Ensifer sp. PDNC004: one gene and its partner. The protein of the gene in region 2 interacts with the protein of the main gene of each other region in a pairwise test. Links are inferred from orthologs where the notes say so. Each region holds a gene or a part of one and is shown on either strand. Other genes may lie near its edges.

Region 1 (5,525 bases), on a different replicon or contig from region 2:
CGGCAAGCAGCTTACACGCCTGCCAGATGCGCAGCTTGTTGACGTGGTCGGTAAAGGTGTTGCCGGTATTCTTCTTGAAGAAACGGGAAAAGGCCGTTTCGCTCATGCCGGCCTGCCGGGCAAGATCGGCAAGATGAATGTCGGTGGCGATGTTCTCATAGATGAAGGCCAGAGCGCCGCGCAGCACGTCAAGCGATTGTTGGTCGAGTTCTGGCGCGAATTCCGGCGAGGAGAGCAACTCGTATTCCTCGGTGTTGACCAACAGATCGAGCAGCTGGATGAACAGCGAGAAGCGCGAGAGCCCTTTCAGGCTGCCCATACGTTCGATCAGATCGGCGCCCTTGGCGCGAGCTTCGCCATGAAACACCAGGCCGCGCTCGGCGCGGGCGAAGAAGGCCCCGAGCTCGGCAAATTCCGGTAGGGCGTCGGTGATCTCGCGCATCCTGTCGGGATGGAACTGGATGACGATGTCGCGCCCTTCGATGATCTCGTCCGGTTCGGTGACCGTCACCCAGTCATGCGGCAGGTTGCTGCCGATCACTGTCAGATAGCCGGGATCGAACTGGCCAATATGATCGCCGACGAAGGCAAGGCCCGAGGCCTTGCGGATGAGATGGATTTCGATCTCCGGATGGAAGTTCCAGACGTTCCGTTCCCAGGGATAGTTGTCGAGACGCCATAGGAACGTCTCGTTGACGCCGGTGACGATGTGCTCGAAGGTCGGCGGGTTGGTCGCGAGCGAAGCGGGCTTTGCCGGCGCACGTTTTGAGCCTCGCGCCGTGCTCATCGCCTGACCCTCCTTCGCGCCGTGTCGATCGGTCGTCTCCTTTGGAGAAGGAGCGGCTGCCTATTGCACCCAAGCCGCCCCGTTTTCCGGACTATGTCAGGCGCGTTCGGCCCAGATCTTGGCGAGCTCGACCAGCGTCTTGACGCTGCGCTCCATGTCCTGGCGGCTGACCCATTCGAGCGGCGAGTGGAAGGCATGGCCGCCGGCAAAGAGGTTGGCCGAGGGCAGACCCATGAAGGACAGACGCGAGCCGTCGGTGCCGCCGCGAATGCTGCCGCGCACCGGCTGCATGCCGGCGCGACGGATCGCCTCGATGGCATTCTCGACGATCTCCGGGTGGCGGTCGAGGATGGCCTTCATGTTGCGATACTGCTCTTTGACCTCGAAGCTGTAGGTGGATCCGGGATAGGCCGTCATCACATCCTTGACGATGCCTTCGAGCATGGCTTCCTTCGTGGCCAGGCCTGCCTCGTCGAAGTCGCGCACGATGAGGCCTAGCTGCGCCTTGTCCATTGAGCCGCTGACACCGGTCGGGTGCACGAAGCCGTCGCGGCCTTCTGTGCCCTCGGGAGACACGTCGCGCGGTAGCCGGCTAATGATGTCGCCGGCGATCTTAATCGCGTTCTCCATCTTGTCCTTGGCAAAGCCCGGATGGATCGCGACGCCATGAATGACGATCTCGACGCCATCGGCGGAGAAGGTCTCGTCCTCGATATGTCCGGCTGTTTCGCCATCGACCGTATAGCAGAATTCGGCACCGAGCTTCTTCAGGTCGACCTTGTCGACGCCACGGCCGATTTCTTCGTCCGTGGTGAAGAGCAGCTTGATCGTGCCGTGCTTGATGTCGGGATTGTCGACGAGCACCTGAGCGGCTGTGACGATCTCCGCAAGCCCGGCCTTGTCGTCGGCGCCGAGCAGCGTCGTTCCATCCGTGGTGACGATGTCGTTGCCGATCTGGTCGTTGAGGACGGGATGGTCGCTGACGCGGATGACCTGCTGCGGATCGCCCATCAGCTGGATGTCGCCGCCCTGGTAGTTGCTGACGATCTGCGGCTTGACATTGGTGCCGGTGAAGTCGGGCGCCGTGTCCATGTGCGAGCACCAGCAGATGACCGGCACTGGCTTATCGACGTTCGAAGGGATGGTGGCGTAGACATAGCCGTTTTCGTCGAGATGGGCGTCCTCAAGTCCGATCGCCAGCAGTTCTTCGACGAGTACGCGACCGAGGTTTTTCTGCTTCTCCGTTGAAGGCTGGGTCTTCGACCTGGCATCGGACTGGGTGTCGATGACGACGTAACGGAGGAAGCGTTCGAGAACGGTATCGGTCATGGGCGGGATCCAGTGCTGGTGAGCGTGCAACCGCTATACTCCCGCGTCACGATTCCTCAAACCGGATTCGGTGGCGAAACGTCGAGGCTGTCGGCCCAGGCCTGTAATGTCCGGCGCTTGATGACGCGGCCCGCGTCGACATCTGAGCGCGCCTCAGTAAGACCCGCCCGACCGTTCCACCGTTCCGGCATCGCCTCTGATGCCTTTGAACTCCGCGGCCAGCTTGGAAGTCGCGCCGACCAGCAGGCTGACGTCATTGCCGACGGCGACGAAGGTGGCGCCGAGTTCGAGGTAGCGGCGGGCGAGCGCCTGGTCGGAGGTCAGAATGCCGGCCGCTTTCCCGTACGACTGGATGCGCACCAACGCCGCTTCTACGGCTTCCTGCACTTCCCGAGCGCCGGGCTTGCCGAGAAAGCCCATGTCAGCGGCAAGGTCGGCCGGGCCGATGAAGACACCGTCGACGCCGTCGGTGTTCGTGATCTCGTCGAGCGCGGCAAGGCCGGCCCGACTTTCGATCTGCACAAGTAGGCAGACCTCGTCGTTGGCGGTCTGCAGATAGTCCGGAATGCGATTAAAGGCAGATGCCCGCGCAAGCGCGGCACCGACTCCGCGCACGCCATGGGGCGGATAACGCACGGCGCGCACCAGGGCGCGGGCCTGCTCGGCGCTTTCGACCATCGGGACCAGCAGCGTCTGCGCGCCGATGTCGAGGATCTGCTTGATTATCCAGGTCTCGCCGATCGGCGGGCGGACGATGGCATGACTTGGCGACGCGGCCAGCGCCTGGAGTTGCGCGGCCAGTAGCGGTACGTCGTTCGGGGCATGCTCGGCGTCGATAAGCAGCCAGTCGAAACCGGCACCGCCGCAGACTTCGGCGGCGTATGGATTGGCAAGCGCCAGCCAGAGGCCGATTTGCGGGCGATTCTCGGCAAGCGCCTGTTTGAACGGGTTGCGGGGAGCGGGCATGGTCGATCCTATTCGAAGAAGCAGCTGACGGTGCCCGACGGACCGAAGTCGGCGACAATGGTATCGCCGTGGCGGGCCTCGATCGGGCGGATGAAGGAACCGGCAAGCACGATCTGGCCGGCCTCGATGCGTTCGCCGTAAAGCGACAGGCGATTGGCGAGCCAGGCGATGCCGCGGGCCGGATGGTTGAGCACGCCGGCGCCGAGCCCGGTTTCTTCCACCTCGGCATTGCGCGAGACGATTGCGCCCATCCAGCGCATGTCGATCGCATCGGGCCGCATTTGCCGCCCGCCGAGAACGATGCCGGCATTGGCGGCATTGTCCGAGATGGTATCGACGATGGTGCGGGCCTTCTTCGTTTCCGGATCGACGCGCAGGATGCGGGTGTCGAGGATTTCGAGCGCAGGGGTGACATAGTCCGTGGCGTTCAACACGTCGAAGACGGTGACGTTGGGGCCGACAAGCGGCGCCTTCATCACGAAGGCGATCTCGGCCTCGATGCGTGGCTGGATGAAGCGGTTGCCGGGAATGCGCGCACCATCCTCGAACAGCATGTCGTCGAAAAGCACGCCGGAATCCGGGATGTCGATGTTCAGCGCATATTGCATCGCCTTGGAGGTGAGACCGATCTTCCAGCCGATCACCCGGCGTCCCGCCGCGATCTTCTGCTTCACCCAGGCGGTCTGCACCGCATAGGCGTCGTCCATGGTCATGTCGGGGTGCTGGAGCGAGAGCAGTCCGGTCTGGACGCGCTCGCGTTCGGCGGTGTCGAGGGCGCTAGCTGCGGCCTCGATCTGGGATTTGTCGAGCATCGATCAGGCCTCGTCGGCAATGGGGTTGATGAGGGTGCCGATGCCCTCGGCCTCGACCTCGACGATGTCGCCGGGCTTCAGCCAGATCGGCGGATCGAAACGGGCACCGGCGCCGGTCGGTGTGCCGGTGACGATAACGTCGCCGGGAACCAGCGTCGTGAAGGTCGAGACGTAGCTGATGATTTTGCGGAAGGAGAAGATCATCCGGCTGGTGCGATCCTGTTGGCGCACCTCGCCGTTCACCCGCGTTTCGAGCTTGATATCGGCAAGCTGGGCCTCGTCGGTGAAGGGCACCAGCCAGGGGCCGATCGACCCCGTGCGGTCGAAATTCTTGCCCTGGGTGACATTGAACTTGGCATGGCGAACCCAGTCGCGGATCGTGCCTTCGTTGCAGAGCGACAGTGCCGCGATATGGTCGAGTGCGCTCGACTCGGGAATGCGTCGACCGCCCTTGCCGATGACGATGACGATCTCGCCTTCATAATCGAACTGTGGGCTTTCCGGCGGGCGGATCAGCGGCTGGGCGTGCCCGGTGAAGGAGCGCGGAAAACGGATGAACAGCGAAGGATTGGAAGGTGCCGTCTGCCCGTCCTTGTACTCTTCGTTGCGGTCGGGGAAGTTGACGCCGACGCAGATGATCTTTTCCGGTGCCGGCACCGGGATTTCGTAGCGAACGTCCTTAAGCGACAGGTCCGGCGACATTCCCACTGCGTCGTCGGCGAACCGGGCAAGGGCGCCCGCCTCGATCACTTCGCGCAGGGTCGGGAAGGTCGATCCGTAGCGTTTTGAGAGGTCGATCAGGCCGTTGCCGGAAACGAGACCGTAGCCCCGTCTGTCTCCGAGCGAAAAGGTGACGAAACGGGGAGGGGTCATCGGGAAGCCTTCGTCTTTTCGTGTTGTCCTTCGAGCGCTGCGGCGACCTCGGTAATGACGTCGAAGGCCACCTCGGCATCTTCCTCCATCATGTCGAACTGGCCGGCCTGGAAGCGGATTGCGACGTGGCCGTCGACGCGGGTCTGGGTCAGGTAGATGCGGCCGTCGTCGTTAATCGCGTTGACCAGCGCGATGTTATGGGCATCCGCATCGCCCTGGCTGCGATGACGGAACGAAAACAGCGACAGCATCGGCGGCGTGATGATCTCGAAATCCTTGTGGCTGCCCAACCGCTCCGCCAATTGTTCCGACCAACGCACATGGTTGCGGATCATCGTCTGCAACCCGTCGAGTCCGTGGAAGCGCAGCAGGAACCAGAGTTTCAGCGCGCGGAAGCGCCGGCCGAGCGGGATCGTCCATTCGGAATAGTTGATGATGCCGTCGCGGCCATGGGTCTTCAGATATTCCGGCTGGATCGCGAGCGTTTTCACCAGATCGCCGGGACTGCGGATGAAATGCGCCGAGCAGTCGAACTGCGCACCCAGCCACTTGTGCGGATTGAAGACGACGGAATCCGCCGTCTCGACGCCGGTCCAGAGGTCGCGAAACTCTTCGCAGATCATCGCGGCCCCGGCCCAGGCGGCGTCGACATGGACGTAAAGACCGTGCGCATGCGCGACCCGCACGACCTCGGCGATGTCGTCACAGGCGCCCGTGCTGGTGCCGCCGGTGCAGGCAATCACGCCAGCCGGCAACAG
Region 2 (8,021 bases):
CGCAGCGTGCATTTCGTGATCGCGCTGTTCTTCGAGATGAAATTCTACCTGCTCTTCTCGTTCCTGTTCGGCTACAGCTTCACCCTGCAAATGCGCTCGGCGGAAAAATCCGGCGAGGCCCTTGTGCCCAGGCTTTTGCGCCGACAGATGGGCCTCTGGCTAATCGGGCTTGCCCATGCGGTTCTGCTTTTCCATGGCGATATTCTCACCACCTACGCTGTGCTTGGCATCGCCCTGCTGATGCTCAGAAACTGCGGCGATGCAGCCCTCTTCCGGCTAGCCAAATGGCTGGTCCTTCTCCTTGCACTGGTCTGGGGCGCACTCGGCATCCTCATCACGCTGGATCCGGTGCCGCTCGATCGGTCCGCCATTCTCTCCGCTGCGGAGGCGGCCGAGCTTGCTTTCCGCGGCGACTGGCAGGCCATCATCGGTCAGCACCTGACGGAACTCAACTCGGTCTGGATCATCCTGGTCCTGCTGCAAGCGCCGTGCGCGCTGGCGATGTTCCTGCTCGGCCTGATCGCCGGACGTCGCAAGACCCTGGCGCGGCCGGAGGCGAACACGGCATTGTTCCAGCGCCTCGTTCGCACCGGCCTCTGGGTCGGCCTGCCTGGCGCCGTCATCTATGCCTATGTCAGCGTCGAGATGCCCGAATCGCCGATCGCGGTCATCGCACTTTCGATCGGCCTCGCCACCGGCCCGCTTCTCACCGGCGCCTATGTCGGCGGCATGATGTTGCTCTTCGGATCCAAAGCCGGCCACGAGCTGCGCAACCTGCTGGCGCCTGCTGGCCGCATGGCCCTTTCCAACTACCTGATGCAGTCCTTGCTCATGGCCCTGATCTTTCATGGCTACGGCCTTGCTCTCATCGGCCAGGTTTCGCCGCTGGCAACCATGCTGATCGCGCTTGCGATCTTTGTCGCCCAGCTCGTCATCAGCCGCTGGTGGATGGCCCGCTTCGCCTATGGGCCGCTCGAGTGGATCCTGCGCTTCATCACCATCGGCCGCGTGCCCCAATGGCGCCGCCCGGCGGAGGCGCGCTGACAGGCATCGATTTCGCATCACTCGGTCCGTTGGGATCGGAGGCGCCATCTTGTCCGACGGCGCCTCCGATCCGCCTAGAGGTCGAGCATCGCCAGGAAGGTCACGATTGCTGCGGCGACCTCGGCCGGTGTTTCGATCGGCGAGAAATGGCCGACGCCCTCGAACGCGACGAAACGCACCTGAGGCAGAAGCCCGCCAGATGCTCACGGCGAAGCACTGGCTCCGGATCGACCACATCCCTCGTGCCGGCGATCACCAGCGCGGACATCCAACGGCACGGGTCGCGTCAGCAGCGCATCGAGCATACCGTTTATCGCTTTAACGCTGACGCGCGGCTGATTTCGCGGACCGTGAGTCACGCCTCGACGGAAAATACAAAAAAGGCCGGTCTTGCGACCGGCCTTTTTCGTTTGTCTTTCCTGTGCGCCTCAGACGAGCCGGGACTGTTCGAGCGCCGCTTCGATGAAGCTTGCAAACAGCGGATGCGGATCGAGCGGACGCGACTTCAGTTCCGGATGGTACTGGACGCCGATGAACCACGGATGATCCGGGTACTCGACCGTCTCCGGCAGGATGCCGTCCGGCGACATGCCCGAGAAGACTAGGCCGCAGGACTCGAGGCGATCCTTGTAGTCGACGTTGACTTCGTAACGGTGACGGTGACGCTCGAAAATCTCGGTCGAACCGTAAATCTCGGCAATCTTGGTGTCGGCCTTGAGCGCTGCGCGGTAAGCGCCGAGGCGCATCGTGCCGCCGAGGTCGCCGGAGGCCGAACGCTTCTCGAGCTCGTTGCCCTTGACCCATTCCGTCATCAGGCCGACGACCGGCTCCTTGGTCGGGCCGAACTCGGTGGAGGATGCCTTCTCGATGCCGGCGAGATTGCGGGCCGCCTCGACGACCGCCATCTGCATGCCGAAGCAGATGCCGAAATAGGGCACCTTGCGCTCGCGGGCAAAGCGCGCCGCGTTGATCTTGCCCTCGGAGCCACGCTCGCCGAAACCGCCGGGAACGAGGATGCCGTGCACCTTTTCAAGGTAAGGAGCCGCATCTTCCTTTTCGAAGACTTCCGACTCGATCCACTCGAGCTTGACCTTCACCCGGTTGGCGATGCCACCGTGATAAAGCGCTTCGATCAGCGACTTGTAGGCATCCTTGAGACCGGTGTACTTGCCGACGATTGCGATCGTGACTTCGCCTTCCGGCGTGCGGATGCGATCGGCAACCCGTTCCCAGGCGTCCATGCGCGGCTTCGGCGCCGGCTCGATGCCGAAGGCTGCCAACACTTCGTTGTCGAGGCCTTCCTTGTGGTAGGCGATCGGAACGTCGTAGATCGAGGCAACGTCGAGCGCCTGGATGACGGCCGACTGGCGGACGTTGCAGAACAGCGAAAGCTTGCGACGCTCGGCTTCCGGAATTTCGCGGTCCGCACGAACGAGCAGGATATCGGGATGGATGCCGAGGGCCTGCAGTTCCTTGACGGAATGCTGCGTCGGCTTGGTCTTCAGTTCGCCGGCCGCCGGGATATAGGGCATCAGGGTAAGGTGGACGTAGACAGCGGTGCCGCGCGGCAGGTCGTTGCCGAGCTGGCGGATCGCCTCCATGAACGGCATCGCCTCGATGTCGCCGACGGTGCCGCCGATTTCGCAGAGGACGAAATCGTAGTCGTCGTTGCCTTCGGTGACGAAGTTCTTGATTTCGTTGGTAACGTGCGGGATCACCTGAACCGTTGCGCCGAGATAGTCGCCGCGACGTTCCTTGTCGATGATGTTCTTGTAGATCCGACCCGTGGTGATGTTGTCGGTCTTCGTCGCCGAACGCCCCGTGAAGCGTTCATAGTGGCCGAGATCGAGATCGGTCTCCGCGCCATCGTCGGTTACGAAAACCTCACCGTGCTGGGTCGGGCTCATGGTGCCCGGGTCAACGTTGAGATAGGGGTCGAGCTTGCGCAGTCTCACCCGGTAGCCACGCGCCTGCAGCAGTGCTCCGAGAGCCGCTGCAGCGATGCCTTTTCCGAGGGAGGAAACCACGCCGCCTGTGATGAATACATATCGCGCCATGGGAGTCACCGGATACCTTTTCACAAATGATTCCGCCACCGAAAAATTCATATTCCAGAACTTTTCGTCTTGGGATGGAGGCAGATTTCACACAAAACAAAACCGGCGGATGAAACATCCGCCGGCGGGTTCTTCAGAATTGCGACCTTACTGGCCGCTGGGAACTTGCGATCCCGTATTGCTGTTGGCGCCAGCGGCGGGCGCCGGAGTCGTTGCGCCGCCGGCCGGGGCTTCGCCCGTCGTTGCCGGTGCGGCGGTCGACGGAACGCCGTTGTCGGCCGGAGCGGGGTTGCCGGTTGCCGGCTGCTGTCCAGTCGCGCCGCCAGCGGGAGCCGGAGCGCCGCCACCGAGCGAATTGAGAACGCCACCACCGTTCGAGCTGGTGCCCGGGATACGGTCGAGGATGTCGGTCGCCTGCGGCTGGTAACGCGCGAGAATTCCCATGCCGAGCGCCAGGACGAAGAACAGCGCTGCAAGGATCGCCGTGGTGCGGGTCAGCGCATTGGCTGTGCCGCGTGCGGACATGAAGCCCGAGCCGCCGCCGATGCCGAGACCACCGCCTTCGGAACGCTGAATGAGTACGACGCCGATCAGGGCGACGACGACCATGAGATAGATGACGAGTAGTACGGTCTGCATCAGCTTCCAGTCCTGCCCTTGGGGCACACGAATCAAACCCTGCGCAAACTCGGCATGGCCGGGCGCAATTTTCGCGCCTCTTTATACCATGCCGTGCGCCATTAAAAGCCCCTGCCCGGTAACCCAGGCGATCAGGCCGTCAATTCTTCATAAGCCCGGTAGATGGCGAGGAAGTCTTCGGCTTTCAAGCTTGCGCCCCCGATCAGTGCGCCGTCGACATTGGCGACGCCCATCAATTCCTTCGCATTGGACGGCTTGACCGAGCCGCCATAGAGGATGCGCATCTTGGCGCCGGCGTCGGCAAAGCGCGCGACCAGCTCCTTGCGCATGAAGGCATGGGCTTCCTCGACATCCGCGGCCGTCGGCGTCAGGCCGGTGCCGATCGCCCAGACGGGCTCGTAGGCAATCACGGTGTTTTCCGCGGTTGCTGCATCCGGCAGGCTTTCGGCTAGCTGGCGCTTCAAAACATCGAGCGTCTTGCCCGCCTTGCGCTCGTCACCGGTCTCGCCGATGCAGACGATCGCGACGAGTTCGGCGGCATGCGCCGCTTCGGTCTTTGCGCGTACCAGTGCATCGCTTTCGGCGTGGTCGGTGCGGCGCTCGGAATGGCCGACAATGACGTGGGTGCCGAAGCAATCGGCGATCATCTCGGCGGAAAGGTCGCCAGTGTGGGCGCCTGACTGCTTTTGATGGCAATCCTGCGCGCCGATCAGGAGCGGGCTGTCGTCGCAAAGCGCCGTCGCCACGTAGAGCAGCGTTGCCGGCGGGCAGATCAGCGTTTCGACCTTGGCGGAGAGTTCGCCCTTGACCCCTTCGGCCATCGCCTTGATCTGATCGAGCGAGGCGCGGGTTCCGTTCATCTTCCAGTTGCCGGCGACGAGCGGGCGGATATCGGGCGTCATGCAATTTCCTCCGGGTACTTTTCTCCGGAAGCGGCCTAGCAAATGCAGCCGGCAAATAAAAGCACCGCCGGCGATTATTCATGGGCGGCGGGTCCGGTTGCCCCGCCCCGCCGCAACGGATCGTCAAGCGCTGCGCGCCGCCGGCATCATGCCGTAGGGCACCTTGCCTTCGCGTCATCTTCCGCCGCCGGCCCAGCCTTTGCGGCCACAATCGCATACATCAGCGGCAGGCTCGGCATGCCCGCAGGCGGCGCCATCCGCCCGCCGCCAAGGTCGCGCATGCCTTCAAACGCCACCCAGCCGTTGGCATAGGGGTATTCCTTCAGGACTTCCATCCGGAGCCCGGCGTCGATCAGTGCCTGCACAACATCGGCGATACCCCAGTTGAACTCGAAGGACGGGTGCGGATTGGTGAATCCCACCACGCCCTCCTGATAGCCTCCATGGGCAAGGCCTGCGCCCGAGTCCGCGACATAGTCACCGACGCCCGCTTCCGCGACCGGGTCTTTGGGCGCGTAGTCGTAGTGCAGCTTCCAGCCCGGATCGAAGACCATCGCAAAGGGATGGAATTCGACGAAGGCGAAACGCCCGCCGGGCTTCAGCACATCGGCGATGCCGCGCGCCCAGATCCCGAGGTCCGACAGCCAGCAAATGGTGCCATAGGACGCAAAGACGCGATCGAAACGCCGACCGCTCGCACGGGCGTCGTCGAACCAGCCGAAAAGGTCGGACCGCGCGAAGGTGGCGGCGATGCCGCTTTCCGTCGAAAGCCGCGTGGCAAAGGCAATCGCCTCGTCCGAGATATCGACGCCGGTCACGTTCGCACCGCGCTGTGCCAGGCTCAGGCTGTCCTGGCCGGAATTGCATTGCAGATGGAGAACGTCGAGCCCGGCGATATCGCCGAGCAACTCGATCTCTTCCGGATAAAGCGTTGAGCCGCCGGCGCGGAAGTAGGCGGCCTGGTCGCCCTTGTGACTGTTGTGCGCCACGGTCGCGGCATTCCAGGAGAGGCGATTGGCCTCATGAAGATCAATACTCATGTTTCACTCTTAAACATCTGAGAGAGACACGGGAGTTCTTTTTCCCGTGTCCCCGGTGCGCTTAGAATTTCAGCACCGCTTCGAGTTCATCGTCATAGTGCTCGCCCGTCGGCTTGAATCCCAGGCCTTGGTAAAAGCCTTCGGGGCTGCCAGGGCCCTGTCCGTAGCTCGTGTAGAGCTCATGCAGACCCCGCGCCTTCAGATCGCGCACGACAAGGGCGATCGCCTGCTTGCCATATCCCCTGCCCTGGAACGGCCGGGCGATCATGAAGCGCCAGAGATAGACACCCGGGCAATCGATGCCGTCATCCCAGTCGGATCCTTCGTGCAGCATGATGAAGCCAATCAGCGTCTCATCGGCATAGACCGCACGGAACCAGGCATTCTCGGAAAAATGCGCCTCGGCGATCGAGGTGCCGTTGTCCGCCACCATGTTGCGCTGTTCCTCGCTCAGCGTTTCGCTGAGCTCGCAGACGTCGCAGACGGTCAGGGCTGAGATGCGCCGAAGGGTAATTTCGGCATCAGACGGCAATACGGTTTCACTCATGGGAAACTCCTTAGAAAAATCAAAATGTTAAAAAAGGGCCCGAACCAGAACGGCGGACCTCGAATCACCCGCTGAAGGGGCAATCGGCCGATAAAATGAAATCATGGCGAGAAAACGCCAACGTCAGAATTGCCGAGATCCCGCCAGATTCCGGCACCGCTATTACCAAGGATAACCGCGCGCCATTACTTGGGACGGCCGGCGGTCGGCTGGTTGCCGCCGTTCTCCAAGCCGGCGATCGCCGCGTGAACGTCGGCTTCCGCATCCTCGTCGAACTGCTCGAAGATCGCATCGCCGATCAGGGCGTGAACCTCGCGGAGATAGGGTGCCGCCGCCTCGCCGTCGCCGAGCGCCAGATAAGCGCGCGCGATCGAAAGCGACGAGAGCGGCTGGCGCCGCGCAAGCGTCCACTCACGGGCGAGCAGGGAGACGGCAATGCACTCGCGATGGCGCCCGGCATCGCAAAGGGCGGCGCCGTAGCCACTCTTGACCCAATAATACATATCCGTGAGCGCAAGATGCACATCGGCGACGTTCGATGCCAGACGCCAAGCGTCGACCGCTTCGCCATAGTTGCCTTCGGTTCCAAGCCGGATGCCCGTGCGGCCGTGTTCATAGGCTTCCCGCTCGTGCGGGCTCATTGGTGTGGTTTTCTTCTTTGTCATGTACGCCAGTCCACATGCTCCCGGGAACAACCCCTCCGTGTCCCCTCCACGAGCAAATGGACCATAGCTTGCCGAGATCAACAAGATCTCAGTGCAATTTTATGGTATTCTAGGCGAATAAAAGCGCGAGTTCGTGAGTCTTACCGCAGTCGCCGAGCCGATCCTGGCCGGGCGAACGACCATGGGGTCGGACATGCTGCGCAACGACAAAACCGGATTTGGGTGGATCACCATCGTCCTTCACTGGGCGATTGCGGCGTTGATCCTTACCCTGCTCGGCCTCGGCTTCGTCATGCGGCGAATGCCCGTCGATCCGGCGCTGCAGTTTTCGCTCTATCAGTGGCACAAGTCGCTCGGCTTCTCCGCACTCGGGCTGGCGACGATCCGAGCCCTGTGGCACCTCGTCGAGGTTCGGCCGCGTCCGCCGGCAGGCCTCAGCGCGCTTGAGCACCGAGCGGCCAGCGCCACCCATGTCGTGCTCATGATGCTCGCGCTTGCGGTTCCGCTTGCCGGCTGGGCGGTGGCCTCGACATCGACGCTGAACATACCGAGCTTCTATTTCAACTGGATCGTCATCCCCCATCTGCCGATGGCGAAATCGGAAGCGGCTGAAGACCTATGGACGCTCGTCCACATGACGCTTGCCTATCTGCTCTTCTGCTTCGTCGCGCTTCATGTTCTGGCCGCCCTCTACCACCACTTCGCTCGCCGCGACGACGTCCTCGTCCGCATGCTTCAGACCGGCTCACGCCAACGCGCTTCCTCCCAAGCGGCTGGTTCGGATCCGGTTATCGCCGGAAGGAAGAAACCATGACATCGCACTCGCAATCACCAACAAAGGCCATTTCCCTCACGCTGCTGCTGGCGTTCGGGAGCATTCCGTCGCCCGCTGCTGCAGCCGCACCGGACCTTGCCGATGCTGCAGGCAACTACGGCATCACGCCGGCTTCGCGTATTCATTTCACCGTGGCGCAAGCCGGTGGCGGCGGCATTGTCGGCGATTTCGCCAAGTTTTCCGGCAATTTCCGCATCGACCGAAATGATGTCGGCCACTCGACGGTCGAGTTCACGCTTTACCCCGAGAGCGTGAAAACCGGAGAAAAGCGGATTGAGGACTTCCTGAAGTC

Evidence for each region. The genes of interacting proteins can lie anywhere in the genome.
Region 1: the proteins of tpiA (region 2) and pepT interact in binary tests that used the Escherichia coli proteins (3 or more experiments, as listed by UniProt). The link is inferred for Ensifer sp. PDNC004 from one-to-one orthologs.

What each region holds. Positions count from the first base shown.
Region 1 is NZ_CP070352.1:1,098,920-1,104,444, forward strand. The notes cover bases 1-2,996. They hold pepT (peptidase T), read right to left. Parts: upstream 2,117-2,996; coding sequence 884-2,116; downstream 1-883. Other genes in these bases: JVX98_RS04840 (AraC family transcriptional regulator), read right to left, coding at 1-787; hpaI (4-hydroxy-2-oxoheptanedioate aldolase), read right to left, coding at 2,270-2,996. Also shown: more of hpaI, read right to left, coding at 2,997-3,082; hpaH (2-oxo-hept-4-ene-1,7-dioate hydratase), read right to left, coding at 3,091-3,894; JVX98_RS04860 (fumarylacetoacetate hydrolase family protein), read right to left, coding at 3,898-4,767; JVX98_RS04865 (pyridoxal-dependent decarboxylase), read right to left, coding at 4,764-5,525. UniProt on the Escherichia coli protein: Cleaves the N-terminal amino acid of tripeptides.
Region 2 is NZ_CP070353.1:1,321,276-1,329,296, forward strand. Bases 2,758-5,718 are described here. They hold tpiA (triose-phosphate isomerase), read right to left. Parts: upstream 4,643-5,718; coding sequence 3,872-4,642; downstream 2,758-3,871. Other genes in these bases: JVX98_RS14620 (CTP synthase), read right to left, coding at 2,758-3,110; secG (preprotein translocase subunit SecG), read right to left, coding at 3,249-3,740; JVX98_RS14635 (class I SAM-dependent methyltransferase), read right to left, coding at 4,789-5,682. Outside these bases: JVX98_RS14615 (DUF418 domain-containing protein), read left to right, coding at 1-1,044; JVX98_RS32700 (alpha/beta fold hydrolase), read right to left, coding at 1,119-1,223; more of JVX98_RS14620, read right to left, coding at 1,473-2,757; JVX98_RS14640 (N-acetyltransferase), read right to left, coding at 5,744-6,229; JVX98_RS14645 (hypothetical protein), read right to left, coding at 6,415-6,894; JVX98_RS14650 (cytochrome b), read left to right, coding at 7,088-7,708; JVX98_RS14655 (YceI family protein), read left to right, coding at 7,705-8,021. UniProt on the Escherichia coli protein: Involved in the gluconeogenesis. Catalyzes stereospecifically the conversion of dihydroxyacetone phosphate (DHAP) to D-glyceraldehyde-3-phosphate (G3P).